DNA from 2 places in the Rhizobium sp. UGM030330-04 genome. Region 1 is predicted to be linked to the other one. Evidence: predicted binding sites of a transcription regulator. Region 1 holds the regulator's gene; the other holds the start of a gene.

Region 1 (15,936 bases):
GCCGACTATGCCGTCGTCCCGGAATATTTCAACGAGGTGGTACGGGCAGGTTCGATGCTGCGCTGGGCTGAGCGCCTGTCTCACGATACCATCGAACGCCGGGCGATGCTGGAAGGTTATGCGCTGGTGCAACGGCGTTTGCAGACGGATGTGCCTCCCGGTGAAACCGGTGCGGCCATTCTTCTTGACGTCCTGAAAAGCAAAAAATAGCCCCTCGGGAAAACCCCATTCGCCGCGTCTTCAGCTGCCGGAACACCCATGTGCCGGCAAAGGATGCTGGCTGCCGTCCTGCCGCTCCTGCAGGCAGGCAAGGGATCGATTTTACTGCATTTGATCGTTGGAACGGCAGGCAGCTGACCATCGGGCGGTTCGCAACCCTGGAATTTTCGTCTGGCACACCGCTTGCTTTCAATCTTGTATGCAAGATAGCCATACATCCGAAAGCGCCCAGAGCGCGGTAGAAGACGCCATCATCTCCGGCATTTTATCCGCGCGCATCCGCCCGGGAACCCGCCTCAGCGAAAACCAGCTGGCCAGCCTTTTCAGTGTGTCGCGCACGCGCATCCGCGAGGCGATGATGCGGCTGGAGACGCGCGGCATCGTCACCGTCAGCCCGCGCCGGGGCTGGTTCGTGGTGGAGCCTTCCGCCGAAGAATCCATCAAGGTCTATGAGGCGCGTCGCATCATAGAATATGGGCTCTTGCGCAATCTTTCCGGCGTCAGCCAGGAAGGCATCGCCATCCTCGCCGATCATCTCGATGAGGAGAAGGCGGCGATTGCCAAAGGCGACCGCCAGCGCCTGACCTGCCTGATGGGCGATTTCCACATCCGCATCGCGGAAATCGCCGGCAACGACATCATCGTCGAAACGCTGCGCGACCTGACAGCGAGAACCATCCTCATCTCCATGCTCTATCAGTCCGATTTCCATGCGCAGCAATCGCATGATGGGCATTGCCGTATCTTTGACGCGATCAAGGCTGCCGATTTTCATGGCGCCGCCGAACTCGCCATCCGCCATCTCGATGAAGTCGAAACCGGTCTCGATCTCACCCGCAGGCCGGATCCGCTCTACGAGCTTCGCAATTCCCTTTCACTTCAGCCTCTTTCCTCAAGCCCCAAGGAGTAATTCCCAATGATTTCCAGACGTTCATTGCTTGCCATCGCCGCGATTTCCGCAACGCTCGGTTTTTCGCCCGCAGCCTTTGCGGATGCGCTCGGTGATATCACCTCACGTGGCACGATCCGCGTTGCCGTCCCGCAGGATTTCCCGCCCTTCGGCAGCGTCGGCACGGATATGGCTCCGCAGGGTTATGATATCGACGTCGCCAATCTGATCGGCGAAAAACTCGGCGTGAAGGTTGAACTCGTGCCGGTGACCAGCGCCAACCGCGTTCCCTATCTGCAGACCAACAAGGTCGACCTCGTCATTTCAAGTCTCGGCAAGAACCCGGACCGTGAAAAGGTCATCGACTTCTCCACCGCCTATGCGCCCTTCTTCAACGGCGTGTTCGCTCCGGATTCGGTTGCCGTCACCAAGGCGGAAGATTTGTCCGGCAAGACCGTCGGTGTCACCCGTGGCGCTGTCGAGGATCTGGAGCTGACGAAGGTGGCGCCTGCCGATACGACCATCAAGCGCTACGAGGACAATAACGGCACGATCTCCGCCTTCCTCGCCGGCCAGGTGGAAGCCGTCGCCACGGGCAATGTCGTAGCCGCCGCCATTCTCGCCAAGAACCCGCCAAAGCGTCCCGAGCTTAAGTTCCTGATCAAGAATTCGCCCTGCTATATCGGCCTGAACAAGGAACAGCCGGCGCTGCTTGAAAAGGTCAACGCCATCATCGCCACCGCAAAGACCGATGGTTCGTTGAACACGATCGCGCAGAAATGGCTGAAAACCGACCTGCCCAAGGATCTCTGAGCAACCCGGCAAAATGCATGCGTCGGCCTCGCCTTGAGGTGGGACCGGCGCATGGTTTGTCCTCGCCGAAAGGAAGCATCGGGTGAAATACACATTCGATTTTGGATGGCTTCTCGACTATTATCCGCAGATTGCCAAAGGCATCGCCGTTACGCTGGAATTGATTGCCATCGGCGGCGTTCTCGGCATCGCCCTCGGCATCGTCTGCGCCTGGGTGCGCGCGCTCGGGCCCAAATGGCTGCGGCCGCCGGTCGCGACCTATGTGGAGCTCATTCGCAATACGCCATTCCTCATACAATTGTTTTTTATCTTTTTCGGCCTGCCGTCGCTTGGCCTGCAATTGTCGGAACTAAGCGCCGCCAACATCGCCATGGTGGTCAATCTCGGCGCCTATAGCTGCGAAATCATCCGCGCCGGTATTCAGGCAACGCCGAAGGGGCAGTTCGAAGCGGGGGCAAGCCTTGCCATGACGCGTTTCGAAACCTTCCGGCATGTAGTGCTGGTGCCTTCACTGCAACGCATCTGGCCCGCTCTTTCATCGCAGGTGGTGATCGTCATGCTCGGCTCGTCGGTTGTCTCGCAGATCGCCGCCGAGGATTTGACCTTCGCGGCCAATTTCATCCAGTCGCGCACCTTCCGCGCCTTCGAAGCTTATATGGTCTCCACCGTCATTTATCTCGTGCTGGCCATTCTTCTGCGGCAGGTGCTTGTCATGGGCGGTAATCTCATCTTTCCACGCCGGAGTGTCCGATGATCGAATTCTCCACCTGGGATATTCTCAGAAACCTGCTGCTCGCCACGCGCTGGACCGTGCTGCTCTCGCTCGTATCCTTTGCGGGCGGCGGCATGGTGGCGCTGCTTCTGCTGTTCATGCGCATTTCCCGGAAAAAATCGATGCGGGCTTTCGCGCGTTATTATGTCGAGCTTTTTCAGGGCACGCCGCTTTTGATGCAGCTCTTCATCGCCTTTTTCGGCCTTGGCCTGTTGGGCATCGACGTGCCGGCCTGGCTGGCTGCGGGCCTGACGCTGATATTGTGGGCGGCAGCCTTCCTGACTGAAATCTGGCGCGGCTGCGTCGAATCCGTCGCGAAAGGCCAATGGGAGGCATCGGCAAGCCTTGCCATGGGCCGCCTGCAGCAGATGCGTTATGTCATCCTGCCGCAGGCCATGCGGGTCGCCATTCCGCCGACCGTCGGTTTCTTCGTGCAGGTCATCAAGGGAACGGCCGTGACTTCGATCATCGGTTTCGTGGAACTGTCCAAGGCCGGCACGGTGGTCACCAACGCCACCTTCCAGCCCTTCACCGTTTATGGCCTCGTCGCCCTCATCTATTTCGCGCTGTGCTGGCCTCTGTCGAAGAGCAGCCAGATCCTCGAAAGGAAGCTCAATGTCGCTCATCGAAATCACTGAAGTCCGTAAAAGCTATGGCAGTAACGAGGTTCTGAAGGGCATTAATCTCGATGTGGAGCCTGGTGAGGTCATCGCCATCATCGGCAAGAGCGGATCGGGCAAGTCGACCTTGCTTCGCTGCATCAACGGGCTGGAGACGATTTCGGCCGGTTCCATATCGGTCGCCGGCGCGCAGCTTCTCGAAGACGATCTGCATCTGAAAGCCCTGCGACTGAAGGTCGGCATGATCTTCCAGCAGTTCAACCTCTTCCCGCACCAGACCGTCGGCGGCAACGTCATGCTGTCGCAGACCGTGGTGAAGAAGACGCCGAAACCGGAAGCGGAAGCCGTTGCCCGCAAGATGCTGGAACGGGTCGGGCTGGCGCATAAATTCGATGCCTATCCCGATGAATTGTCGGGCGGCCAGCAGCAGCGCGTCGCCATTGCCCGCGCGCTCGCCATGCAGCCGATCGCGCTGCTCTGCGACGAAATCACCTCGGCGCTCGATCCCGAACTGGTTGCGGAAGTGCTGGCCGTGGTGCGCGAACTCGCCGCCGAGGGCATGACGCTCCTGATGGTGACGCATGAAATGAAATTTGCGCGCGACGTCTGCTCTCGCGTCGTCTTCATGCACGAGGGCAGGGTGCATGAAATCGGACCGCCGGAAGAGGTATTCTCCAATCCCGCAACACCCGAACTCAAGCAGTTCCTGGGCGTTGCGGCGCGCCACTGAGAACCATTCGGATGTTCAACAAAAAAGGCCGGCGGGTGAAAACCTGCCGGCCTTTGATCTTAGAGGGTTTCGCGGCTTAGCGCTTGGAAACCGGAACGTAGTCGCGCTTGCCGGCGCCCGTGTAGAGCTGGCGCGGACGGCCGATGCGCTGCTGCGGATCTTCGATCATTTCGTTCCACTGGGCGATCCAGCCGACGGTGCGGGCGAGAGCGAAGAGAACGGTGAACATGGTCGTGGGGAAGCCGAGCGCCTTCAGCGTGATGCCCGAATAGAAGTCGACATTCGGGTAAAGCTTCTTCTCGACGAAGTAGGGGTCGGAAAGGGCGATCTTTTCCAGTTCCAGCGCGACCTGCATGATCGGATCGTCGGAGTTGCCGGTGGCTTCCAGCACTTCGTACATCGTCTTCTGCATGATCTTGGCGCGCGGGTCGTAGTTCTTGTAGACGCGGTGGCCAAAGCCCATCAGGCGGAACGGGTCGTTCTTGTCCTTGGCGCGGGCGATATATTCCGGAATGCGGTCAACCGTGCCGATTTCGTTGAGCATGTTGAGCGCCGCTTCGTTGGCACCGCCGTGAGCCGGGCCCCAGAGGCAGGCGATGCCAGCCGCGATACAGGCGAACGGGTTCGCACCCGAGGAGCCGGCAAGACGCACCGTGGAGGTGGAGGCGTTCTGCTCGTGATCGGCATGCAGGATGAAGATGCGGTCCATGGCGCGGGCCAGAACCGGATCGACCTTGTATTCCTCGCACGGCACGGCAAAGCACATGTGCAGGAAGTTGGAGGCGTAATCGAGATCGTTCTTCGGGTAAACGAAGGGCTGGCCGATATGGTACTTATAGGCCATGGCGGCGATCGTCGGCATCTTGGCGATCATGCGCAGCGAAGCGACCATGCGCTGGTGCGGATCGGTGATGTCGGTCGAGTCGTGATAGAAGGCCGAGAGAGCGCCGACCGTGCCGCACATGACGGCCATCGGATGCGCATCGCGGCGATAGCCGGTGAAGAAGCGGCTCATCTGCTCATGCACCATGGTGTGGCGCGTGACGCGGGTGTCGAAATCCTTCTTCTGCGCGGCCGTCGGCAGTTCGCCGTAAAGCAGCAGGTAGCAGGTTTCAAGGAAGTCGCCCTGTTCGGCAAGCTGCTCGATCGGGAAGCCGCGATGCAAAAGAACGCCTTCGTCACCGTCAATATAGGTGATCTTGGATTCGCAGGAGGCCGTCGACGTGAAACCCGGGTCGTAGGTGAAGGAGCCCGTGTGTTTGTACAGCGTGCCGATATCGACGACGCTCGGCCCGATCGTGCCTTCCCTGACCGGGAGTTCGACCTGTTTATCGCCAAGTGTCACTGTAGCGCTTTTTTCCGTCATACTGATCCTCCGAAAACATGCGGGTGGGGGCGTTGAGACACGCCCCGCGGTTAAGCGTCTACCGATTAGCTATATGATCCTTGCGCCGATGCCAAGCTATTCGAAGGTCAAATTGTGCATTGCGGCAAACGCAATTACGCTGCCCGCGGCTTTATCGGCCACGGCAATTCAATCTCGGTCAACGCACCGTTAAAGGAAGGGATTGCAATCCTCCGCGCCTGCCTGCAAACCTGTTTCCGGTGCGGCAGGGGCGCAGCGCGGATTGCTTGATCAAGGGGAAAAACAGCATTTCGGATATGCCGAAACGATGCGGGGCACCTTGCCCGGCACGCATGAAATCCTGTTTCCCGTTTGTCGCACCGGCGATGTCGCTGCCTACGATCTGCCGGCTCCTGTTTCCCGGCGCGGGCTGAAGGCCGCCATCGTCGAAAAACTCGCCGCCTGTCTCGCCGAGGAGCGGGCATTCGGCCATGGTTTCCTGTTCATTCCCGTCATGATCGGCTGTGGCGCGATCCTGTGGTTTTCTCTGGATGTCACGCCATCTTCGTCCGTTCTGGCAATCGCATTCCTGCTTGCCGCCGGTCTGGCACTTTTTCGTCGATACGATACCGGCCTGTCGGCGGCGAGTTGCAGCATCGTCGCTTTTCTGTTGCTCGGCATGCTTCTGGCCGATCTCGAAACGAGGCGTGCCGGCACCGTGGTGCTGGATACACCCGTTACCACCACCATCACCGGCACGGTGACACGCCGGGAGGTCGATGCGCGTGGCGACTGGCGATATATGGTGAGACTTGTCGCGACGGAGGCGCCGAAACTGTCACGCCCGCCGGAAAGGGTATCGCTGCTTGCGCGCGGCGGCGGTGAGCCGGTCGCACTTGGCGCCACCATTCGCGGCAAGGCGCGGCTTTCGCCGCCCTCCGGTCCGGCCCTGCCGGGGCTGAATGATTTCGCTTTCGCCTCCTACTTCAAAGGCGTGGGCGCGACGGGATTTTTCTACAAGCCGCCCCGGATGATAATGTCACCGAAAAGTGATGTTGCGGCTGCGACAGGTTTGCTCGAATGGGCCGATATGCGCCTTTATGGCCTTCGCAGCGCCATTGCCGAACGCATCCGCGGCACGATTGGCGGCGATGCCGGCGCTTTTGCCGCCTCCATAGTCACCGATGAGAGACAGGCCATATCGGCCGGAACCATGGAAGCGCTGAGGCTTTCCGGCCTTGCGCATATCGTCGCCATATCCGGGCTCAACATGGCGCTGGCCGCCGGCATCTTCTTCGTCGGCCTTCGGCTGGGTTTCAGCCTGTTTCCCGCCTTTGCGCAGCGCTGGCCCGTGAAGAAGATTTCGGCTTTCGCCGCTCTCCTGATGACGCTCGCCTATTATCTGATTTCCGGTTTTGCCGTCTCTGCCGAACGCGCCTGGCTGATGATGTCGGTGATGCTGATCGCTGTCCTTTTCGATCAACCCTCGCTCAGCCTCCGGAATGTCGCGCTTTCCGCCTTGGTCATTCTTGCGCTTTCACCTTCGGAAATCATGGGGCCGAGTTTTCAGATGTCCTTTGCCGCGACCATCGCGCTGGTATCCGCCTATGCCTGGTGGAGCCTCCGGCGCAGCGATCACGAGCGGCTGTCGATCGGTCGCAGACCGGCATGGATGAGGGCAGGGGAAACGGCAGGGGCCATCATCGGTGGCGTCATCGTCACATCGCTGATTGGCGGGCTTTCGACAGCGATCTATTCGGCCGAACATTTCCACCGTGTCACCACCTATGGACTGTTCGCCAATCTGGCCGCCATGCCGCTGATGTCGCTGGTCGTCATGCCTTTCGGTCTCGTCGCCATGCTGCTGATGCCTTTCGGGCTCGATGCCCCGTTCCTGAAGGTTATGGGATATGGCATGGCGCTTGTCATCGAGGTTGCGGGGGAGGTCGCGTCCTGGGGTGGCAGCGCTGCGACAGGTCGGCCGCATGGCTGGTTCATCGGTCTTGCTTCCTCCGGTTTCCTGCTGCTGACATTGCTGCGCAGCCGGCTGGCCCTGCTTGGCATCCCGGTTCTGCTCGTCGCTTTCGGGCTATCGGCGACCATGGCCTATCGCGATGCGCCGGACCTGCTCATTCACGAGGACGGTGAACTGGTCGCGCTGCTGGAGGATGGCAAGGTCTATACAACAAAGACACGGCCGCAGGGTTTCGTTTATGGCCAGTGGCAAAGAGCATTGCTCTTACCGGAACAGCCCGTGCCGCCGGCCATCGTCAAAACCGGGACGGCACCGACCCGTGTGGCTTTCGCTGCAAGGCCGAAACTGACCTCGCAGGAGCTGAGCACCGTTGCACGGCAGATGACGGCGGCCCTGAAAGATGCCGAGCCGGGTGTCTTCACCTGCATGAGAGGCATATGGTGCGTGGCGCGGGCGGGCAGCGGCGAATGGATCGTCGTTCTTGAGGACGGCCGGTTTGCCGGAAAAGCCTGCGACATCGCCGATATAGTCGTTGTTTCCCGCAGAACCTCGTTTTCGCAGTGCCGCTCGGGAGCGTTGCTGCTCAACCGTGATATTCTGCGGCGTATCGGTTCGGTGGAAATGAACTTTGCGGGCAGCGAGCAGTCCGCGGTGGTCGGAAGGCTGCGCGCAGCCATCGCAGGGGCGGACAGGCCGTGGAGCGAACACCGCTATTATGACTGGAAGAGCGGCCGTTTCGAGCACGATGTACCCGAAAAGGTCCGGCAGTTGCTGGCGACGTCGCAGTGACCATCGCCAGCACAGGTCCTCAGGCCTTCAGGCGAAGATCGGCAGTCAACTCGCCAATACCGCCGATCTCCTCTTCATGCGCCGTATCGCGCCAGATTTCCTTCAATCCGGCCTCATACCATTCGCGCATGGCGGGCAGGGCGAGCAGCCGGTCGCAATAGGTTTTCGCGCCCGGTGAAAGATCGGCACCGTAGGTCTGGAAACGGAATGCGACAGGGCAAAAGAAAGCGTCCACCGCCGTGAATTTCTGACCGGCAAGGTAGGGGCCGCCGAATTTTGTCAGCCCTTCGCTCCACAGCGTATCGATGCGCTTGATATCGGCCGCAAGCCCGGCATCGCCGCCTTTCGGCTTGACCCGAATGCCGACCGACATCGGATAGAGATTGCGCAGCGAGGAAAAGCCGGCATGCATTTCGCTCGCAGCCGAACGCGACCATGCCCGGGCCTGCTTGTCGCTCGCCCAGATACCCTGATGTCTTTCCGCCAGATATTCGGCGATCGACAGCGATTCCCATATCGTCACTCCCTCGTCGACAAGGCAGGGCACCTTGCCCGTCGGCGAAAAGTTGGAAAAGGCGACGCCTTCGCCGAACGGAACGAGTTTCTCATCGAAGGCGATACCGAGCGTGCGCATCAGGACCCACGGCCGCAGCGACCATGAGGAATAGTTCTTGTTGGCGATATAAAGATCATACATGGCTTGTCTCCCGGATATGACGCGCATTTCTATACCTGTCGGAGCGCTGCGGAATATCGAAAATAATCCATGGCACCCATAAACGCCTTTGATGAGTGGCGGCGGGCTGCTCAACGATCAATGTCAGCATTCAAGTGACGGATGGGCGTCAAGCCCATCACGCAGGCCGGATACCTCGCAGCGTTACCGAAATTCCATGCGGATGACGCACGGAACGCAACAGGCCGGGCTAAAATCGAAGCCGCAATATCATATGAAGACCGCAACCGATGCTCAGCGGTACGGAATGAAACTGCTCCCGGGATGAATGTGTCAGCCCGGTTTCCGCATAGTCAGCCAACGAGCGAAATTGCCGCCATCCTCAATGGATGTCTCTTCACCAGGGCGATGTTCGCCCCGAGAAGATGGCGGCCTGTACGGATCAATGGTAACGGCGGATCAGTCCGACCAGTTTGCCCTGAATTTTCACCCGGTCCGGCCCGAATATGCGGGTCTCATAGGCAGGATTGGCCGCTTCCAGCGCGATGGAGGCGCCCTTGCGGCGGAAGCGCTTCAGCGTCGCTTCCTCGTCATCCACCAGCGCCACGACAATATCGCCGGGGCTGGCGGTATTGCCATTGCGGATGATGACGGTGTCACCATCGAAAATGCCGGCCTCGATCATCGAATCGCCCTTGACCTCGAGAGCGTAATGTTCGCCCGAGCCCAGCATGTCCACCGGTACGGCCACATCATGGGTATTGTTCTGGATGGCGGAAATCGGAACGCCGGCGGCAATACGGCCCATGACCGGCACGGTAACGGCGCCGCCGAGATCGTTGGCGGGCGCCTTGGGGGCAGGGGCCGGTTCCGGCGCTTTTGGCTTGCCGAGACTGCCTTCGATGACGCTCGGTGAAAAGCCGCGCTGCGGCCGCGCACCCGGCGTATAGGCCTCAGGCAACTTGATCACTTCCAGCGCTCGCGCCCTATTCGGTAGCCGGCGAATGAATCCGCGCTCTTCGAGGGCGGTGATCAGCCGGTGGATGCCGGATTTGGAGGCAAGATCGAGTGCGTCCTTCATTTCATCGAAGGAGGGCGGCACGCCGGACTCTTTCATTCGTTCATGAATGAAGAGAAGCAATTCCTGCTGTTTGCGCGTGAGCATGAGGAAAACACCCTTGAGAATCGTAGTGGAGATCGCGAAACAAATACAGAACGAACACTATATGTTCCATATGTGTTCCGCAATCCCCTAAAATTTCGTGAAGCTGCCATCTGTTGTTTTGATGATTTGCCTGAAAGCACGCAATTGTGCTTTTCTGCCGCTGGGACTGTTCCGGTGTCGCCTTGCCGGACCCGACAGCAGGAAGCAGGAAAATGACGAAACCCTATCGCGTCGACCATCTCGTACTGCCCGTCGAGCGTCTCGACGTCGCCGCCAATCGCCTTGCAAACCTTGGGTTTACGGTCGCGCCGGCGGCTCTCCATCCGTTCGGCACACACAATGCCTGTGTTTTTTTCTCCGACGGCACCTATCTGGAGCCGCTCGCAATTGCTGACCCGGCTAAATATAACGCCTCGATTGGCAGAGGAGATGTCTTCACCGGGCGGGATCATGCCTTTCGGAAACACGTCGGAGGGGAGGGTTTTTCCGCTCTCGTCGCTGCAACCGAAGACGCCCTTGGGGATCACGACCGATTCGTGGCCTCCGGCCTGACGGCCGGTAATGTCTTTGAATTTTCGCGTCCGGTCAAAATGCCGGACGGTTCGCAGAGCGAGGCAGCCTTCCGGCTGGCTTTTGCTGCGAGCGGTTCCGCTGAGGATTTCTTCCTGTTCAGCTGCCAGCGGCTGCAGGCCTTGCCGGGCGACCGCTCGGCGCTGGAGCGCCATGCCAATGGTGTGTCCGGTCTCAGCGAGATCGTCTTGTTTGTCGGTGATGATCCGAATGCCGCACGCCTGATAGAGACGGTTTTTGGCTGCGGCGGCAAAATATCACCGGACGGTGATGTGGTTTTCGCAACCGGCAATGCGTGCATAAGATTGACTGAGAAGCCAGTCTTCAATGGATATGCGCTGAATGTTGCCGGGCAGGGTGATGCTGGACTGCGCGGCGCGGGCATCGTCCTTTCCGTCGGCGATCTTGCCGTGACAGCGGCGGCGCTTGCTGCTAATGGCGTGTTCTGCATGGAAACGGGCGGCCGTCTGGTGGTGCCCGCAGCACCCGGCCAGGGCGTTGCCTTCGCCTTCGAGGAAAAATAATGAGCGTTACGAACAATCTCAAAGTCACCGCCGGCGACGGCGCCAGCAAAGTTTCTTTCTCCAACAGCGAGCGCTTTTCGCTGATTGCCGGCCCGTGCCAGATGGAAAGCCGCGAACATGCATTCATGATCGCCGGCGTCCTGAAGGAGCTTTGTGACAAACTTGGAATCGGGCTTGTCTATAAATCCTCCTTCGACAAGGCGAACCGTACCTCGCTTTCCGGCAAGCGCGGCATCGGCCTTGAGAACGCCATGCAGGTCTTCGCCGATCTCAAGAAGGAGTTCGGTTTTCCTGTCCTGACCGACATTCACACCGAAGAGCAATGCGCCATCGTTTCCGAAGTGGTGGATGTGCTGCAGATCCCGGCCTTTCTCAGCCGTCAGACCGATCTTCTCGTTGCCGCCGCGAAAACCGGCCGCGTCATCAATGTCAAGAAGGGTCAGTTTCTGGCCCCCTGGGACATGAAGAATGTTCTGGCCAAGCTGAACGACAGCGGTAATCCGAATGTGCTTCTGTGCGAGCGCGGCGCCTCCTTCGGTTATAATACGCTGGTCTCCGACATGCGCTCGCTGCCGATCATGGCCTCGCTGGGTGCGCCCGTTGTCTTCGACGCCACCCATTCCGTGCAGCAGCCGGGCGGGCAGGGCGGTTCCACCGGTGGCCAGCGCGAATTCGTCGAGACGCTGGCGCGCGCGGCCGTGGCCGTCGGCGTGGCCGGCCTCTTCATCGAGACCCATGAGGACCCGGACAATGCGCCTTCCGACGGTCCCAACATGGTTCACCTGAAGGACATGCCGAAACTGCTCGAAAAGCTCCTGGCCTTCGACACCATCACCAAAGCCTGAAGAACCGGCGCGGTTCGTGCCAATCGATTTTAAATGGCGGGCGCTCCGTTTCTGCCGCCCGCCGTCATTGTAATTTCTTCGCCATCGTCTAAGACAGGCGACGGAAAATATCTGTTCCATTCCCAAGGGAGAGACCATGACTGCCATTACCGATATCATCGCGCGCGAAATCCTCGACAGCCGCGGCAACCCGACCGTTGAAGTCGATGTTTATCTCGAAGACGGCTCCATGGGCCGCGCCGCCGTTCCTTCGGGCGCCTCCACCGGTGCGCATGAAGCGGTTGAGCTGCGCGATGGCGGCAAGCGTTATCTCGGCAAGGGCGTGGAAAAGGCAGTCGAAGCCGTCAATACGGAAATCTTCGACGCCATCGGCGGTTTCGATGCCGAGAACCAGATCCAGATCGACCAGACGATGATCGCGCTTGACGGTACGCCGAACAAGTCGCGTATTGGCGCCAACGCCATTCTCGGTGTATCGCTTGCCGTCGCCAAGGCTGCGGCTGAAGCTTCCGGCCTGCCGCTTTACCGTTATGTCGGCGGCCCGAACGCGCATCTGCTGCCGGTTCCGATGATGAACATCATCAATGGCGGCGCCCATGCCGACAACCCGATCGACTTTCAGGAATTCATGATCCTGCCGGTCGGCGCGGAGAACATCCGCGAAGCCGTGCGCATGGGTTCTGAAGTGTTCCATACGCTGAAGAAAGAACTGTCCGCTCAGGGCCACAACACCAATGTCGGTGATGAGGGCGGTTTCGCACCGGGTCTCGAAAGCGCGCCGGCAGCGCTCGATTTCATCATGAAGTCGATCGAAAAGGCTGGCTATCGTCCGGGCGAGGACATGTATGTCGGCCTCGACTGTGCATCGACCGAATTCTTCAAGAACGGCAAATACGTTCTCGAAGGTGAAGGCCGTACGCTGGAATCCGGCGCAATGGCTGAATACCTCGCGGAGCTCGTTGCCAAGTACCCGATCATCTCCATCGAAGACGGCATGGCTGAAGACGACTGGGACGGCTGGAAGGCGCTCACCGATCTGATCGGCAATAAGTGCCAGCTGGTCGGCGACGACCTCTTCGTCACCAACTCCGCTCGCCTTCGCGATGGTATCAAGATGGGTGTCGCAAACTCCATCCTCGTCAAGGTCAACCAGATCGGTTCGCTTTCTGAAACGCTGGACGCAGTCGAAACGGCGCACAAGGCCGGCTACACCGCCGTCATGTCGCACCGTTCGGGCGAAACGGAAGATTCCACCATCGCCGACCTCGCGGTTGCCACGAACTGCGGTCAGATCAAGACCGGTTCGCTCGCCCGTTCCGACCGGCTCGCGAAATACAACCAGCTGATCCGCATCGAGGAAATGCTGGGTCCGCAGGCTGCCTACGCTGGCCGTTCCATTCTGCGCGGATAATTCGCGTCTGGTTTTACGATGCAGCCCGCCGCTTTGGCGGGCTCATTTCAGGGGTGAGCGGTATCATCCGCACTCCGTCACCCCGGACTTGATCCGGGGTCCAGCGTGATCAAGTCCTTGATCGCGGGAGACTCTTTCACGGCGCAGACGCGCCGTGGCTGGATGCCGGATCAAGTCCGGCATGACGAGGTTTCTTCTGGCGTCGTCACCGTTCTAAGCCCGCCTCCCGGCGGGCTTTTTCATGCCCATTTGCCGATTGGAATTTAAGGTCAACGGATAGTTAAACAATCCGGCTTAGTCTTCAGACTCACGTTATGCGTTTTAAGGCTTCTCTGCGGCATGTGGACCAGACATCATAAAAAGAGACGATTCGGCCGTTTGATCGTTCCGGCCATCACGATCGCTTTTCTTTCCTATTTCGGGTATCATTCCATCCATGGCGACTTCGGCCTTCAGGCGACGGAGCGGCTGGAGCGGCAGCGTCTTGCCCGCACTGCGGAGCTTGCAAAGCTGACGCAGGCGCGCACGGCACTGGAACGGCAGGTGGAATTGTTGAGTGACGGTTCGCTGGAGCGGGACATGATCGATGAGATTTCCCGTTACCAGCTGAATATGTCGCGTACGGACGAAATCGTCATCATGAACACATATTTCTAATTAACCGAAATCAGGTTAATTTAACATTTGTGATTTATTCACAGCATCTTAGCGTGAATATGTGCCATGCGTTTAAAGCATTGCTGCATGGCATTTTCTTGCATATGGTACGCGCCACTCTATCCATTCAAACGGCAACTCAGGGAGGGATGAATGGCGCCGCGAAAACCAGCGACCGTATCCGGCCGCAAGACAACGGCAAAGTCCGCAACCGAATTCACCGGCAAGAACAGCCCGGACTTCTCGAAGGAAGAAGAGCTTCACGCTTATCGTGAAATGCTTCTGATCCGCCGTTTCGAAGAAAAGGCCGGCCAGCTTTATGGCATGGGCTTCATCGGTGGTTTCTGTCACCTCTATATCGGTCAGGAAGCTGTCGTCGTCGGCATGCAGATGTCGCAGAAGGAAGGTGATCAGGTCATCACCGCTTACCGCGACCACGGCCATATGCTCGCACTCGGCATGAGCGCCCGCGGCGTCATGGCCGAACTGACCGGCCGCAAGGGCGGTCTGTCGAAGGGCAAGGGCGGCTCGATGCACATGTTCTCCAAGGAGAAACATTTCTACGGCGGCCACGGCATCGTCGGTGCGCAGGTCTCACTCGGCACCGGTCTTGCCTTCGCCAACCGCTATCGCGGCAACGACAATGTCTCCGTGACCTATTTCGGTGACGGCGCCGCCAACCAGGGCCAGGTCTACGAGAGCTTCAACATGGCTGCTCTCTGGAAACTGCCAATCATCTATATCGTTGAAAACAATCGTTATGCGATGGGCACCTCGACCGCCCGCGCCACCGCCCAGTCGAACTACTCGCTGCGCGGCCAGTCCTTCGGCATCCCCGGCATCCAGGTGGATGGTATGGATGTGCGCGCCGTCAAGGCCGCCGCCGATCAGGCGCTGGAACATTGCCGTTCCGGCAAGGGTCCGATCATTCTGGAAATGCTGACCTACCGTTATCGCGGTCACTCCATGTCCGACCCGGCGAAATACCGTTCCAAGGACGAAGTGCAGAAGATGCGCTCCGAACATGACCCGATCGAACAGGTCAAGGCACGGCTTCTGGAGCAGGGCTGGGCAAGCGAAGACGAATTGAAGGCCATCGACAAGGATGTCCGTGATATCGTCGCCGACAGCGCCGACTTCGCCCAGAACGATCCCGAGCCGGATGCATCCGAGCTCTACACCGACATTCTGCTCTGATCGGGAAAGGGAAAACCATGCCTGTAGAAATTCTTATGCCCGCCCTTTCCCCGACCATGGAGGAAGGCACGCTTTCCAAATGGCTTAAAAAGGAAGGCGACAAGGTCACGTCAGGCGACGTGATTGCCGAGATCGAAACCGACAAGGCGACCATGGAAGTGGAAGCCGTGGATGAAGGCGTCATCGGCAAGCTGCTGATCGATGCCGGCACCGAAGGCGTCAAGGTCAATACGCCGATTGCCGTTCTCATTCAGGAAGGCGAAAGCGCCGACGACATTTCCGCTTCCGCGCCGAAGGCTGAAGCCGCAAATTCCGGTTCTGATGCCGCCGGCGGCAAGACTCGCGAAGCTGCCGAAGAGCCGAGCGCTGCCAAGGAAGCCGCCAAGGTTCCGGCAGCCCCGAAGATCGACGTCGCAGCCGACCCGGATGTCCCGGAAGGCACGGAAATGGTGATGACGACGGTGCGTGAAGCGCTGCGTGACGCCATGGCCGAAGAAATGCGCGCCGACGAAAAAGTTTTCGTCATGGGTGAAGAAGTCGCCGAATATCAGGGCGCCTACAAAATCACCCAAGGCCTGCTGCAGGAATTCGGCGAGCGCCGCGTCATCGACACCCCGATCACCGAGCACGGTTTTGCCGGTATCGGCGTCGGTGCGGCGATGACCGGCCTGAAGCCGATCGTCGAATTCATGACCTTCAACTTCGCCATGCAGGCGATCGACCAGATCGTCAACTCGGC
Region 2 (15,936 bases), on a different contig from region 1:
CGTCTCCTTCAGATCGACCAGCCCCTGAAAACCGAGTGCCTGGATGGCGCGGATGACGGTCGCATCTGACGTATTGGTCTCGAAACCGATTTCCAGCGCCGATTTACCGAGGACTGCATGGCGATGGCCATCAATATATTCGGCAACGGCAAGCAGGCCGGGTGACAGGCGATCACGGCGCTTGCGCAATTGATCGCCGAACCGGTCGATGCGCCGAAGCCTTGAAGTCTGCGTTTCGCCAGCCGCCATGGGTATTTCCGTGAAGGTGAGTTTCATACTCTTCTTCTCGGATTAGCAGTGTGCGAAGCCTGGAGGCAAGCGCTTTTGTTGGCGTCGGTCCTGTTCCTTTAATCTCTTGTTGCTGGCCGCGCGGTCAAATGTGACTGGACGGCGGAGATCATGAGGCTGAGCGCGGCATAGGAATTGGAAATTGCTTCCTCGCGTGGCAGGAGAATGTAACGGCCTTCGCGGCAGGCCTTGAGGAAACTGCAGAAGCCGGGCATCACGGCTTCCATCATGTCGATTTCCGTCTGCGGCGAAGCGCCTGTATCGGAACGATAGGGATCGAAGATGATATCGGCATCGAGTTCCGGCAGCCGCTCGGCGCTGATTTCGATGCGATCGCCTTGCGGTATGTCGTCGATGATGGCCGGGAAACGGAAACCCGCATCGCGCAGCACGCGCCCCAGCGCCCGATAGGTGTGGTAGACGCTGATCTTGCCGTTGAGTGGCTGGAACACCGAAACCGTGATGGTGCCTGTATCGACCGAAGCCTTCAGCGCCTCGATCTGCGCCCGGTAGCGCCGGTCCAGAATGGCGAGGCGCTGTTCCGTGCCGGTCAGTTCGGCAAGCACTTTGTAGATATGCGGCGCACCATCCCTGGTATTGTCGATGGCGACGGTGGGGGCGATCCGTTCCAGTTTTTCGATGGCGGTCGGGCGGTCGGGTTCGGTGAGGATCAGGTCGGGCTTGAGGGCGACGATCGCTTCCAGATCGGCATTGATGGAGCCGATATAGGCGATGTCGCTATTGTCGAAGTCGATCCCTGTCAGGATCGCGCTGGAGCGTAGATAGGGTTTGCCGTTCGCACCCATGCGGCCGTGGCTGCCCACCGGCATCACGCCAAGTTCGATCAGCGGTATGGTGAGGTCGATATCGTGCAAGGTCACGATGCGTTTCGGTTTTGCGGGAATGGAAACATTACGGCCGAGATCGTCGGTAAAAGTCCGGGTGATTTCGTCTGCACGGACCATGGTTGCGGCGGTAAATAGCCCGGCGACTGAAAGAAGGACGAGAAGTGGTTTGCGCATGGAAGACCTATAGGCGATGCCGGTGAAACCAGAGGAGGGCGAGAAGGGTGGGTGCGCCGATGGCGGAAAGAACGATGCCGGTCGGCAGCTCCAGCGGTGAAAAGGCGGTGCGGGCAAGGGTGTCAGCGGATGCCACCAGCGTTGCGCCCGTCAGTCCCGCCCCGAGGACCAGTCCGGCATAGGAGCTGCCAGGCAATAAAAGCCGGGTGATATGCGGGCCAAGCAGGCCAACAAAGCCGATACTGCCGGTGAAGGAAACACAGGACGCCGTGAGGGCGACCGCAAGCGTGACCTGCAGCGCGGAAAGCGGGCGTGTCAAGACACCAAGTGCGGCTGCGGCATTGTCGCCGAGTGCCTGTGCATCGGCACTGCGGGCGACCAGAAGCAGGAGGCCAATGGCGAGAATGAGGATAGCGCCCAGAATCCGAACCGCGGTCCAGTTTGCCCCCTGCAGGTTTCCCGCCATCCAGATCATCGCTGTCTGCAGGTTGCGAATATCAAGCGATGCCATAAGGATAAGCAGCAAAGCTGACAAGAACCATGAAAATCCGATGCCGGTCAGCACGAAGCGCAGGCGCGAGGTCGGGCCGGAAAGGCTGAAAATGAACGCGGCACTCGCCATCCCCCCTGCGATGCCAGCAGCGGGGCGCAACACCACCGGCAGGGCGGGCAGCAGGAACGCGCAGCCTAGCACGGCAAGCGATGCGCCTTCTCGCACGCCGAGCAGGCCGGGATCGGCAAGACCGTTACGGGTCGTGGCCTGCATGATGACGCCGGCAATGCCGAGCATGGCGCCGGCCACCATCGCAAGCGCCAGTCGCGACAGCCGGAAGTCGAGAACCACGGCTGCGTCGGTCATGACGGGATCGGTGTTGGTTGCGATCACAAGCGACCACAGGGCCGAGGCGGGGATATGCTGGCTGCCGGCGGTGAGCGACCACAGGGCGACAAGCGTCAGGCAGAGGAAAAGTGCGAGCAGAATGGTGAGCCGCGAAGGCATGAAGCGGACGGAAAAGCACCCCAGTCGGACGACCTGATAACGGTTCATTTCAGCACCCTGCGCACCAGCCAGAGAAAGATCGGTGCGCCGACAAGGCCGGTCATCGCACCCGTCGGCAGTTCCTTCGGCAGGAGGATCAGCCGGGCGGCAAGGTCGGCGGCGATCAGCAGGGCCGCGCCGCCGAGCGCCGCAAGTGGAATGGCCAGCAGAAGCCGCCCGATCCTGAGACGCGCGACGAGCGGCGGCACCACAAGCCCGACAAAACCGATCGGACCGACGGTGGCGATGGCCGCGCCGCAAAACAGCGAGATGGAGGCGAGCGCCAGTAACCGGGTTGCGCGGACGGATACGCCCAGGGCCGCAGCGGCGCTATCGCCGAGCGTCAGGAGATCGAGCCGCGGAGCCACGGCAATGGCAAGGATAAGTGCGATGCCGGCTGCAGGCAGGGCCGCCGCTACTATTGTCATCGAAACACCGGCCGTGTCGCCCACCAGCCAGAAGCGCATCTGCTGCAATGTTTCTTCATTGAGTATGAGAATGGCGGAGGTCAGCGTTCCCGCAAGCGTGGAAAGCGCTATGCCGCAAAAGATGAGTTTTGCGGGTGTTAGTCCCTGTCGTCCGGACGAGGCGAGGAGAAGAACGAGGGAGAAACTGACGCCCGCTCCCGTGGCCGCCAGCAATGGCCGCAGGGCAGGCGTGGCGATCAGCCCGAGCGGTGTGACCGTGGCTGCGACGACGGCAAGGCTTGCGCCGGCGTTCAGGCCGAGAATATGCGGTTCGCCGAGCGGGTTTCGCAGCAGTGTCTGCAGCAGAAGCCCGGCCACCCCAAGGCAGGCGCCGGCCTGCAGCGCCGCCAGCAGGCGTGGAAGGCGCAGTCGCAGCAAGACCTGCTGGTCGAAATTGCGGGCATCGTAGGAAAATATCAGGTCATGCAGGACATGGGGTGCGACCGGGCGCGGGCCGGTGGCAATATGTGCCAGTGTCAGAAGCAGTATCGCCAGCAGCAGGCAGAACGCTGCCGAAAGTGCACGGCCACAAGCCTGCATCTGCAAGGTCGGCAGGGTATTGTTTGCGGTGCCGGGTATCATGCCGCGCCGGTCCGCCCGGGCAGGGGAAGAAACACCGGCCGGGCCGTTGCCGGATGTGTAAGCTGGGTGACACGCATGTCGAACACATCCGCGATGATTTCGGCATCGCAGGCTGCGGCCGTCTCCAGCCGGTGCCGCAGCCGGCCATCCTTCAGGAAGATCAGGTGGTCCGCATATTGCAGGGCAAGATTGATGTCATGCAGCACCGCCACGATCGTGCGGTTATGGTGCGTGACGAGACCGGCCAGCATGTCCAGCACCTCTATCTGGTGGTGCAGGTCCAGATAGGTCGTGGGTTCGTCCAGCAGAATGATATCCGTCTGCTGCGCCAGCGCCATGGCAATCCAGGCGCGCTGCCGCTGACCGCCGGAAAGGCTGTCGACCGGTCTTTCCGCTAGTTCGGACATGCCGGTCACGAACAATGCCTGCTCCACCGCGCGGGCGTCGTCATTACTCCATTGTTTCAGAAAACCCTGATGGGGATAGCGGCCGCGGGCGACGAGATCGAAAACCGAAAGCCCCTCCGGTGTGTGGTTCTGCTGCGCCAACATGCCGAGCCGCCTTGCCACATCCCGTGTCGGGTGGCGGAAGATGTCGCGGCCGTCGAGAAGGATATGGCCACGAGTCGGCCTGTGCAGGCGGGCGAGTGCGGAAAGAAGCGTGGATTTTCCCGAGCCGTTCGGGCCGAGCAGGACGGTGAAACGGTTCGGTACGATATCGAGCGACATCTCCGTCAGCGCGGGCCGGTCGCCATAGGCAAGCTCGACGGCCTGCGCCGCGAGCCTTGTGTCCGTACCTGGAAATGTGTCGCCGCTGCTCAAGATCGTCCCCGTTCGAATGAACCGCCACCAGAATTATTGATGACTGTAGTAGTCAAGTATATGGGCCGCGAAAAAGCGGTTTTTACGGGTCGATTTGCCGGGAAAGCGGCGGCGGCGCACCAGATTGCAAGCGTCGATGCCTGAATATCCGCCTTCGAACCGTGGCATTTGCCTGCTTTCTGCGGAAATAAAAGTTGACTACTACATTCATCAATTGAAAGAGCGGTGCATCGTCGCGATGACGATTTGGGACAGTCGGGGACAAACAGGATGCATGACGGTTCGATGATCATTCGGGTGGGCTCGCGGGCGCTGCTGGCATTTCTTCTGGCCGGGGTCGCTCTGCCTGCCTTTGCGCAGGAGAGCGGAACGCCGAAGAAAAATGCCGACGGGACGACCGTACTCGAAACCATAACCGTCAATGCCGATGTCAAGAAAGGCGCGCGCGGTTATCAGCCGGTGACGACGGGCACGGCGACGCGCACCGAAACGCCGATCCTCGATATTCCGCAATCGGTCAATGTGGTGACGAGCGAGGTACTGCGCGACCAGCAGGCGCGTTCGCTGGATGATGCGCTGGCCAATGTCAGCGGCGTCACCCAGTCGAATACCTTGGGCGGCACGCAGGATGCCGTCATCCGCCGTGGTTTCGGCGATAATCGCGACGGTTCCATCCTCGTCAACGGGCTGAAGACGGCACTGCCGCATTCCTTCAACGATACGGCCGAAAGGGTGGAAGTGCTGAAGGGGCCGGCTTCGACGCTCTATGGCATTCTCGATCCCGGCGGCATGGTGAATGTCGTGACGAAGAAGCCGGAAGACACGTTTACGGCAGAGGCCTATTCGCGCTTTTCCGCCTATGGCGCGGGCAAATATGGCACATCAGGCGGTTTTGACGTTACCGGCCCGATTGCCGGAACCGATTTTTCCTATCGCCTGATCGGCCAGGGAGAAAACAGCGATTACTGGCGCAATTTCGGAGAAAAGAAGAACTGGCTGATTGCTCCCTCGCTGAAATGGAGCGGCGAGGACACCGATGTCACCGTATCCTACATGCACGAGGACTACAGCGTGCCCTTCGATCGCGGTACGATCTTCGATCCCGCGACCGGCAGGGCCATCAATGTCAGCCGACGGCTCAGGCTGGATGAGGCCTACAATATCACCGACGGCAAATCCGATCTCGCGAGCATCGCCATAGACCGGCAATTGTCCGATGATTGGAAACTTTCGCTCAATTACGCCTATAGCCGCAACGAATATTCCGACAATCAGGCGCGCGTGATGGGTTATAATTCCAGCACGGGGCAGGTGACGCGACGGGCCGATGCAACGCAATATTCCACCATCTATAATCATGCGGTGCGTGCGGATCTGACGGGTGAGGCCGAAATCGGCGGGCTACGCAACGACCTGCTGTTCGGCGCGTCCTATGATTACAGCGATACCCTGCGCACTGACATGCTTCGATGCGCGAATTCCACCAATTTCAACATCAACAATCCCGTTTATGGCCAGCTGCCGGCCTGCACCACGGTCAGGGCGGTCGATAGTGACCAGACGGAAGAGCTCTCCACCGCCTCGATCTATATGCAGGACGCCCTGCATCTTAGCGATCAGTGGATTGCGGTCGGTGGCTTGCGTTACCAGTATTACGACATCTATGCCGGCAAGGGCCGTCCCTTCGTCGTCAATACCGAGAAGAATGGCGGCGAACTCATCCCCAATGCCGGCCTTGTCTACAAGCTGACGCCGGATGCCTCGCTTTACGCGAATGTGGCCAAGACCTTCCGTCCGCAATCTTCGATCGGGGCCTATTATGGCGGGCTCGATCCGGAAGAGGGGATTTCTTACGAGGTTGGCGCCAAGTTCGATCTTTTTGCCGGACTGAACGCCAATATCGCGCTGTTCAACGCCCGCAAGCGCAATGTCGCCTACTCGGAAGATGTCGGCGGTGTCTCGACGGTGAAGGCCGCGGGCCTCGTCCGCTCACGCGGCGTGGAGGTCGATATTGCCGGCAGCCTGACCGACGATCTCGATCTGATCGCAAGCTACGCCTATACGGATGCCCTCGTACTTGAGGATCCCACCTATGCGGGCAAGCGCCTGCCGAATGTGGCCCGCCACACCGGTTCGCTTTTCCTTGCCTATGATGTCGGCGAAATCGGACCCAGCGGCAATACGCTGCGTATAGGCGGTGGCATCCGGGCGGTGGGTGAGCGTCCCGGCATCAACAACAATTCCTATTATCTGCCGGGTTACGCGGTCTTCGACGCCTTCGCCACCTATACGCTGCAGCTGGAAAAGCCGGTGACACTGCAGCTCAATCTGAAGAACATCTTCGACAAGACCTATTATACCTCGTCGATCGGCTCCACCAGCTATGCCAATGCTGTGGGCGAACCCTTCAACATCAGCCTGACGGCCAGCGTGAAGTTCTGACAGCAGGGCAGACATTCCTTGCCAAGAGCGGGGTGAATACCCCGCTTTTTATTTCCACATCGCCCGCATCCGCGCACCCACATCGATGCGGATCTGCTGTGCGCTGCGTTCGGAGGCGGCGGCTGAGATGACTGGCCAGGTGGTGGCTTCGAAAAATTGCAGCAGGGTTGCCGGTATGAAGCGGGTTCTTGCGGCGTAGACATGCCGGTCGCCCTGCTGGTTCTGTCCGCCGGTGAAGAAGCGCTGCGGCGTGATCAGCGACAGGCTGTCCCTGGCGCGCGTCATGGCGACATAAAGCAGCCGGCGCTCTTCCTCCAGCTCCTGGGTGGTGCCGACCCCGAGATCGGAGGGGATGCAGCCATCCACCACATTCAGGATGAAGACGGCTCGCCATTCCTGGCCCTTTGCCGAATGAATGGTCGACAGGCTGAGATAATCCTCGTCGAGAAGCGGCACGCCGGCCTGGTCGCTGGTGGCGTCGGGCGGATCGAGCGTCAGTTCGGTCAGAAAACGTTCGCGTGAGGCGTAGCCGCTGGCGATCTGCTCGAGTTGCAGCAAATCCGCCTTGCGGGTGTCCGCATCCTCGTGGAGACGCTCAAGATGGGGCTCATACCACAGCCGTGCCTGCCCGATCTCGCCCGGCCAGCCGTTTTGCCCCTGCCGCAGCCCCATCAGCAATTGCGTGAAAGCCGTCCAGTCGTCGCCGGTCTTCGGTGGCGGCGGAATTTCGGCAAGGGCAAGCAGCGGCTCAGGGTCTGTCGCGATCGCATCGAGAATATTGCCGGCCTTCTTCGGTCCTATGCCCGGCAACATCTGCAGCAGCCGGAAACCGGCGACGCGGTCACGCGGGTTCTGCGCGAAGCGCAGCACGGCCAGCATGTCCTTCACATGGGCGCTGTCGAGGAATTTCAGGCCGCCGAACTTGACGAAGGGAATGTTGCGGCGGGTCAGTTCCACCTCAAGCGGGCCGCTGTGGCTGGAGGTGCGGAACAGCACGGCCTGCTGTTTCAGTGTCATGCCCGTCTCGCGATTGGCAAGGATCTGGTCGATGATGAAATTCGCCTGCTCGGTTTCGTCCTTCACCGTCACGAGCTTGGGGCGCTCGAGCGACTGCCGCTCGGTCCAGAGGTTCTTGGTAAACCGTTCGCGCGCCAGATCGATGACGCCATTGGCGGCCGCCAGGATCGGCTGCGTCGAGCGATAGTTGCGGTCCAGCGTGATGATATCGGCCGCCGGGCTGAAAGAAGCGGGAAAATCAAGGATGTTTCGCACCGTCGCCGCGCGGAACGAATAGATCGACTGCGCATCGTCACCCACTACGGTCAGGCCGCGGCCACCGGGTTTGAGCGCCATCAGCACCGAGGCCTGCAGCCGGTTGGTGTCCTGATATTCGTCGACCATCACATGGTCGAAGCGGTTGCCGATATCGTCCGCCAGAACGGGGTCGCTCACCATCTGCGCCCAGTAGAGCAGGAGATCGTCGTAATCGAGCACGTTCTGGACCTGCTTGGCCTCGACATAGGCTGCGAACAGCTCTTTCAGTTCACTCTCCCAGCTGGCGACCCATGGATAATGCTGGCGCAGGATTTCCTTCAGCGGCGTCTGGGAATTCACCGCGCGCGAATAGATCGCGAGGCACGTTCCCTTCGTCGGAAAACGGCTTTCGGTCTTGGAAAAGCCGAGTTCGTGCCGGGCAAGATTCATCAGGTCGGCGCTGTCCTCGCGGTCGTGGATGGTGAAATCGATATTGAGGCCGATCTGTTCGGCATAGATGCGCAAAAGGCGCGCGCCAATGCCGTGAAATGTGCCGGACCAGGAAAGCGCATCGGTCAACGCTCCCGAATTGCCGCCGATGACATATTTGCAGATCCGCTCGACACGCCGCGACATCTCTGAGGCGGCGCGTCTTGAAAACGTCATCAGCAGGATGCGGCGGGGATCGGCGCCATTCACGATCAGATGCGCGACGCGATGGGCAAGCGTATTGGTCTTGCCGGAACCGGCACCGGCAATGATCAATAACGGGCCGGCCGTCTGTCCTTCCGCCAGCCCGACGCCGTGCTCCACCGCCTTGCGCTGCTGTTCATTCAACTTTTCCAGATAGGCAACCGCCATGCCTGCAATCCCCGATATGTGGTTGTCCGTCCGACGAAGGTCTTGGGGCAAAATGCCGGCCGGCTGTGCCGCCGCTCGCCATGTTTGCCCTGTTGTCGCAATGATTAGCAAAGACTCAAACAGCAATCCAGAACAAAGGCTGAACGTGTTGTTCCAGCCCTTGAAGCCGAAACATCCGCCCGGCAGCCGGTGGGCAGGGTGGATGCGATTTTGTCGCGATGACAGGATTTTCGATAGGAAAATCTCATATTTAGTTGAAATATATAAACATTCGTTCTCGCCGCCGCCGTGTTTTTCGTATCGCTCCGAAAATCCCTGAGCCAACCCGGCGGCCACGAGTTCAATAACCACGCCTCAGGAGGAGGCCTGTCTGTCGGGAGGACCACACCATGAAACATCTGAAATTCTGCCTGATCGCCGCTGCCGCTCTAGTCAGTTCGACATTTGCGGCGGCTGAACAGAAGGCCATGAAATCCGACGTCACAATCGCCTCGGATATCAACTACCTGCTCTATACACCAAAGGACTATTCCGGTTCGGATAAAACCTATCCCCTCGTCGTCTGGCTGCATGGGGGTGATCAGGGCGGCAGTGACATTGAAAAGCTGCGGAGGAGCGGCCTGCCGAAAATGGTCGAAGAGGGGCGTGATTTTCCTTTTCTGGTGTTTTCGCCGCAAAACCCGAGCGAGGAACTGCTCTATCCGATCGAGCGCGTCGCGGCCGCTCTGCAGTCCGTGGTGGCTGATCATCGGGTGGACCGCAGCCGCATCTACCTGATCGGCTACAGCCGGGGCGGGTTTGGCGCGTGGTCTATGGCCGAGCAATTTCCGGACACCTTCGCGGCCGTCGTGCCGATCGCCGGCGGCGGCATCCGGCATTACCTCAACCGCACCAATGAGAAGACGGCTTTCTGGGCCTTTCATGGCACCAATGATGCGGTGATACCGCTTTCCGACACGGTGGCCCTTGTGCAGCGCCTTCAGGAACTGAAGCGCAATGTACGGCTTACGGTGTTCGAGGATACGGATCACGAAGCTGTCGAGGCGAAAGTGCTGAAGGACGAGGCCATGTGGGCGTGGCTGCTTGAGCAGAAGCTGACGCCCGGCAAGATGCCTTCGTCTCCCTGAAGCCGAACGGATCGCCGCCGCATCGGCTATGCGCAGCGCCGCCCGGCGTTACAGCCGGGCGGCGGCGGTTCAGCCTGAATGACTGGTTGTCGACGGGGCCTTACAGAAAGCTGCTTTCGAACAGTTCGCCTGAATAGGCCGCATGGGTAATGCCCGCCTCAAGATCGGCCTTGGTCAGTTCATCGACAAAAACGCCGTTTTGCATGACCAGCACACGATCGCACATATGGGCGATCACCGCGAGGTCGTGGCTGACGAGAACGAAGGTCAGGTTGCGTTCGTCACGCTGGTCCGCAAGCAGGTTCAGGATTTCCGCCTGAATGGAGACGTCGAGCGCCGATGTCGGCTCGTCGAGCAGCAGGATCGGCGGCTCGAGGATCAGGGCGCGGGCGATTGCCACGCGCTGGCGCTGGCCGCCGGACAGTTCATGCGGGAAGCGCTCGGCGAAATGTGCCGGCAAGCCGACCTGTTGCAGGGCAGAGGCGACTTTCGACCAGCCGTCGCCAAGTCCCATGGCGCGGATCGGTTCGGCAAGCGCCCGGCCGATGCGGTGGCGCGGATGCAGGGAGCCGTAAGGGTCCTGAAACACCATTTGCGCCAGCTTCAGTTCCTCGCGGTTGCGCACCTTGCCGACCGGTTTGCCGTCAAAGCTGATCGAGCCGGTCCAACCGGCCTCCAGCCCCGCCAGCGACCGCAGCAAGGTCGACTTGCCACAACCGCTCTCGCCGACAATGCCGAGCGTCTCGCCTTTATTGACCCGCAGGCTGACGCCGCGCACGACGTGATTGCGGTTTTCCTTTGCGCCGTAGACGACGTCGAGCTTGTCTACCGTGATCATCGCATCATCTCCGCATCGATTGCCTGACGATCCAGCACCTTGAGACGCCGCACCGGATTGCGGGGATCGGGCATCGCCGCGATCAGGCCGCGCGTATAGGGGTGTTGCGCATCCTCGAGCTTCGTCAGCGTTTCCACGACGCGCCCGCCATACATGACCAGCACGCGCTCGCAGAAGGCTGCGACCATGCGGATATCATGGCTGATGAGGATCAGGCCGGAATTATTCTCCCGCACCATCTCGTCCAGCAGCAGCAGGACATCCTTGCGGACGCTGACGTCGAGCGCGGATGTCGGTTCGTCGGCGATAACGAGCTTCGGCTTTGCGAGCAGCATCATCGCAATCATCACACGCTGTCCCATGCCGCCTGAAATCTGGTGAGGATAGAGCCCCATCACGCGGTCGGGATCATTGATGCGGACGCGCAGCAACATGTCGCGTGCGGCGCCTCTGGCCGCCTTGCCGGTCAGTGCCAGATGCAGTTCGGCCGCCTCCGCCACCTGTTTTCCGATCGGCAGCACCGGGTTCAGCGAATAACGCGGGTCCTGCATGATCAGCGCCATCTCGCTGCCGCGGATCGCGCCCATCTGCCGTTCGGATTTGTCGAGCAACGGTTCGGACAGGAAATCCATCCGCTCCGCCGTCACCGTGGCGCTTTTCGGCAGGAGCCGCATGGCGGCCCGGCCGGTGGTGGATTTTCCGGAGCCGGATTCACCGACGATGCCGACCCTTTCCCGGCCGACGTCGAAATTGACGTTGGAGACAGCCGGAATGGTGTTGCGGCCGAAGCGGACATTGAGGTCGCGAACCGAAAGAATGGGGGAACTGTCAGGAGCGGGCATGGCGCGGATCCAAGAGGTCGCGCAGCGTATCGCCGGCGATGTTGAAGGCAAGGCTCGTCAGCAGGATGGCGATGCCGGGCATGACGGCGACCCACCAGTAATCGAGCATGAATTTGCGGCCGCTGGAGATCATCGCTCCCCATTCCGGCAATGGCGGCTGCGCCCCGAGACCAAGGAAGCCGAGCGACGCGGCTGTCAGGATGATGCCGGCCATGTTCAGCGTCAGCCGGACGATAACCGAGGGAATGCACATCGGCGCGATATACAGGAACAGGATGCGCAATGGCGATGCCCCGTAAAGGCGTGCGGCGGCAACGTAATCGGTATTACGCACGACAAGGGCCTCCGCGCGGGCAAGACGCGCAATGGGCGGCCAGGCCGTCAATGAGATGGCGATGATTGCCGTGCCGAGACCGGCGCCCATGGCGGCCGCGAAGGCCAATGCCAGTACGAGCGAGGGAAAGGACAGGACGATATCGGTCGCACGCATCAGGATGGCATCGGTTCGCCCGCCGAAGAAACCGGCCATGACGCCAATGGCAAGGCCGATGGGACCGACAATGACCGAGACCGACAGCACCGTCTGGATGGTGATGCGGGTGCCATAAACCAGCCGGCTGAAAATATCCCGGCCGAATTCGTCCGTGCCGGCCAGATGAGCCCAGCTGGGAGGCTGAAGCGCGTTTTCGAGAGCCTGTTGGGCGGGGTCGAAGGGGGCGATGAGAGGTGCGAAAATAGCCACCAGAACCAGGATGGCGAGAATGGCAAATCCGAACATTCCAAGCGGTTCGTCGCCGAGCTTTCGCAGTGTCCGTGCCGTGGTGGTCGATATGCGCGACAGGGCGCTGCGGCCGCGAGCGGCATTGTCATGCGTGATATCGGTCATCGTGCGACCTCCCGTGTGCGAGGATCGAGCGTGGTATAGGCCAGATCGGCGAGGAAATTGAGCAGCATGAAGATGAAGCCGATGACGATGGTGGCGGCAAGGATGGCATTCATGTCGCCGATAAGCAGCGCGTTCGTCATATATTGGCCGATACCCGGCCAGGAAAACACGATCTCGGTGACCACGGCGCCTTCCAGCAGGTTGCCATAGGAGATGGCCAGAACGGTGATGAGCTGCACGGCGATGTTGGGCAATACATGCCGGGTTATCGTGCGCGCCGGGCTGACACCCTTCGCGCGCGCGGCGATCACGTAGTCCTGGCTGAGCTGTTCAAGGGTGAAGGCGCGTGTCATGCGGGTGATATAGGCCATGGCCATATAGGCAAGGATGATGGCCGGCAGGATGATGTGCGAGAGCGCGTTCCAGAAGATTTCGGTCTCGCCCGCAAGAAGGCTGTCGACCAGCATCAATCCTGTCTTCGGCTCTACGAGCCCTTCGTAGAAAACATCGACACGGCCGGGTCCTCCGACGAGATTGAAACTGGCGTAAAAAATCACAAGGCCGACGATGCCGAACCAGAAGACAGGTATCGAATGCCCCACGAGTGCAAAAACGCGTGCGAACTTGTCGATGAAGGTGTCGCGGAAGAGCGCGGCGGCAAGGCCGAGCGGCACGCCGACGATGGTGGAGATGATGATCGCAAGCGTTGCGAGTTCGAATGTGGCCGGAAATGCCTGCGCCAGATCCCGGGTCACCGGATTTCCGGTCAGGATTGCGATGCCGAAATCGCCATGCAGCAGGCCACGCAGATAGATGAAGAACTGCTGGTAAAGCGGCAGATCGAGACCGAGCCGCGCCCTCATGGCCTCATAGGCTTTGGGATCGGCAAGCTCGCCGACGATCGCTCCGACCGGATCGGTCGGCATCACCCGGCCGATGATGAAGGTGATGCAGAGCAGGATGAAGAGGCTGACGATCAGTTGCAGAAAACGATGTCCAAGCCCGCGCAAAGAGATTTCCGTCATTGCTGGTCGCACTTCCCTTTAAGAAGGCCGTCAATGGAGGTGCCTTTGCAAGCCGCTCGCCGAAGACGCGCAATTCTCCATTGCAAAAACTCTTGATGGTACTTCATCCCAACTCCTCCCTGAGCTAACATGAAAACATATGACGTGCTGCCATGTCATCATATGAGTAGCGAAGGGATTCGTATTCTGCAAGAGGGAAGAGTGGCATGATGGGCGACAGGGCGAGGCCGCGGGAGAGACGGGCGCAACAGATCATCGATAATCTCAGCGCAGAAATTCGCAGTGGAAAACTGAAAAACGGTGATCAACTTCCCACCGAACCGGAGCTTGAACGCAGCTACGGCGTCAGCCGTACCGTGGTTCGTGAGGCGATCGCGGATTTGCGTTCCGCCGGCTATGTCGTTCCCATCCAGGGCAAGGGGGTTTTCGTCAGCAATACCAGCGAATGGGCCGGCGTAAAACTGACGCAATCCGAAGTCGGCACCATTGCGGAAACGCTAGAGATGCTGGAGTTCCGGCTTGCGACGGAAGGTGAGGCGGCGGCAATCGCCGCCTATCGCCGCACAGCCCAGCAGGAGGCTGCAATCTCTGCGGCGCACCGGAAAATGGCCCGCGCCATCGATGCGGGTGAGACCACCGTCGATGCCGATTACGAGTTTCACACGGCCATTGCGATCGCCACGAATAACCGCTTTTATCTGGAGGCTCTGCGCCAGTTCGGTTCGCGCTCGATACCGCGCGGGCAGTTCCCGACACTGCCGGAAACCGGAGACGCGAATTATCTTCGCAAAGTGCAGGCCGAGCACGAGGCAATCCTGCGCGCCATCGTCGAGCAGGATCCCGATGCGGCGCGAAAAGCCATGCGCGAACATATGCTCGCCAGCCAGCGTCGATACAGGTTGCTTTCAGAAGCGCAATAGCATCTCGACACTCATCTTATTTCATGCGATGTCATATGATGACTTGCATGGAGAGAGGAGAGAATCGATGTATGTCGGCACCCAGGTTGCTGCGCGCGATGACGAGGATTTTAAGGTTTGGGCGCAGCTCGGCGTCAAGAATATCAATGCTGATCCGCCCGGAAAGCCCGAGAGCTGGACTTTTGAGGACTTCGAGCGCCACCGCGACAAGGTCGAGAGCTTTGGCCTTGTCCTCGACATGGTGCAGCTGCCGCTGCCGTCCCGCCCCATCGAACAGGCGTCGTATCCCGATATCCTGCTTGCGGGCCCTGAGCGTGACCGGCAGATCGATGCCGTCTGCACGATGATCGAAAATATCGCCCGGGCCGGTATTCCCGCGGCGAAATACAATCTCAACCTCATCGGCATTCCACGCACCGAGATGGAACGGGGACGCGGTGGCTCGCTCAATGAGGCATGGCGCTGGGACAAGGCCGATCATGACGCCGCTCCGGGTCTCGCCGGCGTTCTGTCCGAAGACGAGAACTGGGAGCGCATCGACTATTTCCTCGAACGCGTCGTGCCGGTTGCAGCAAGCAACAAGGTGCGTCTCGCCTGCCACCCTCATGATCCCTACACCCCGCCGGGTTACAAGGGTGTCACGCGTGTGCTCGGCACTGTCGAGGGATTGAAGAAATTCGTGCAGATGCGCGAAAACCCCTATCACGGCCTGAATTTCTGCCAGGGCTCGATCGGCGAGATGCTCGATAATCCGCGCGAGGAGATCGATGACATCATCCGCTGGTTCGGCAGCCGCGACAAGATCTTCAACGTCCATTTCCGCAATATCAGCGGCGGCAAACTCTCCTTCATGGAGACTTTCCCCGATGAGGGCGACATGGACATGGTGCGGTCGCTGAAGCTTTATCACGAACTCGGCTATCGCTACATGATCATGCCCGACCATGTGCCGACGATTGCCGGGCGCGATGCCGTCGGTGTGGCTTTCGCCTTCTGCTACGGCTACATCGCCGCCTTGATCGAAGCGCTTGATAACAAACATCTTTGACCATTCCGGCCTGCGACGCCCCGCTGCGTCGCGGCTTTTTCCCAAACATGAATTACCGATCTGTAGGAGGAGCAGGTATGAGAAAATCATTGATCCGTCTCGCATTCACCACGGCCCTTGGGGCCATGCTGGTGCAGGCCGCGCCGGCCCTGGCCAAGACACCCAACGACCAGCTCGTTATCGGAACTTCGCTGGCCCAGGTGCTGTCGCTTGACCCGCATCAGGCCACCGAAGGAAAAGCCAACGAAATCATGTCCAACCTCTATGACCGCCTGATTTCGGTCGATGGTTCGGGCAAGGTTTCACCGCAGCTTGCCGAGCGCTGGGAGATAGATGACAAGGGCATCACCTTCCATCTGCGCGAGGCCAATTTCGCCTCGGGCAATCCGGTAACCTCGGCAGATGTCGTTTATTCGCTCGGCCGGCTGTTGAAGATGAACCAGGCGGCCGCAGCCAACCTCAAGCGCGTTGGCT

The links. The regulator LexA, encoded in region 1, represses DNA repair genes until DNA is damaged. The targets are predictions, from matches to a motif close to TGTTCNNNNTGTGTTCNG.
Region 2: N434_RS17080 (ATP-dependent helicase) is a predicted target of LexA. The motif match lies at 8,905-8,922, and genes of this name have one in related genera.

Annotation. Positions count from the first base shown of each region.
Region 1 is NZ_QKML01000012.1:76,476-92,411, reverse strand. Features, by position in the region: gene lpxB (lipid-A-disaccharide synthase) at 1-210, shown strand, start outside; gene N434_RS18485 (GntR family transcriptional regulator) at 419-1,129, shown strand; gene N434_RS18480 (transporter substrate-binding domain-containing protein) at 1,136-1,921, shown strand; gene N434_RS18475 (amino acid ABC transporter permease) at 2,004-2,675, shown strand; gene N434_RS18470 (amino acid ABC transporter permease) at 2,672-3,331, shown strand; gene N434_RS18465 (amino acid ABC transporter ATP-binding protein) at 3,309-4,043, shown strand; gene gltA (citrate synthase) at 4,120-5,409, opposite strand; gene N434_RS18455 (ComEC/Rec2 family competence protein) at 5,717-8,152, shown strand; gene N434_RS18450 (glutathione S-transferase family protein) at 8,172-8,849, opposite strand; gene lexA (transcriptional repressor LexA) at 9,271-9,993, opposite strand; gene N434_RS18440 (VOC family protein) at 10,206-11,087, shown strand; gene kdsA (3-deoxy-8-phosphooctulonate synthase) at 11,087-11,932, shown strand; gene eno (phosphopyruvate hydratase) at 12,069-13,343, shown strand; gene N434_RS18425 (FtsB family cell division protein) at 13,683-14,000, shown strand; gene pdhA (pyruvate dehydrogenase (acetyl-transferring) E1 component subunit alpha) at 14,154-15,197, shown strand; gene N434_RS18415 (pyruvate dehydrogenase complex E1 component subunit beta) at 15,215-15,936, shown strand, end outside.
Region 2 is NZ_QKML01000011.1:7,356-23,291, forward strand. Features, by position in the region: gene N434_RS17050 (MurR/RpiR family transcriptional regulator) at 1-249, opposite strand, end outside; gene N434_RS17055 (ABC transporter substrate-binding protein) at 348-1,310, opposite strand; gene N434_RS17060 (FecCD family ABC transporter permease) at 1,318-2,358, opposite strand; gene N434_RS17065 (FecCD family ABC transporter permease) at 2,355-3,398, opposite strand; gene N434_RS17070 (ABC transporter ATP-binding protein) at 3,395-4,219, opposite strand; gene N434_RS17075 (TonB-dependent siderophore receptor) at 4,490-6,661, shown strand; gene N434_RS17080 (ATP-dependent helicase) at 6,710-8,776, opposite strand; gene N434_RS17085 (carboxylesterase family protein) at 9,166-9,903, shown strand; gene N434_RS17090 (ABC transporter ATP-binding protein) at 10,004-10,741, opposite strand; gene N434_RS17095 (ABC transporter ATP-binding protein) at 10,738-11,583, opposite strand; gene N434_RS17100 (ABC transporter permease) at 11,570-12,469, opposite strand; gene N434_RS17105 (ABC transporter permease) at 12,466-13,494, opposite strand; gene N434_RS17110 (FadR/GntR family transcriptional regulator) at 13,701-14,414, shown strand; gene N434_RS17115 (mannonate dehydratase) at 14,482-15,462, shown strand; gene N434_RS17120 (ABC transporter substrate-binding protein) at 15,540-15,936, shown strand, end outside.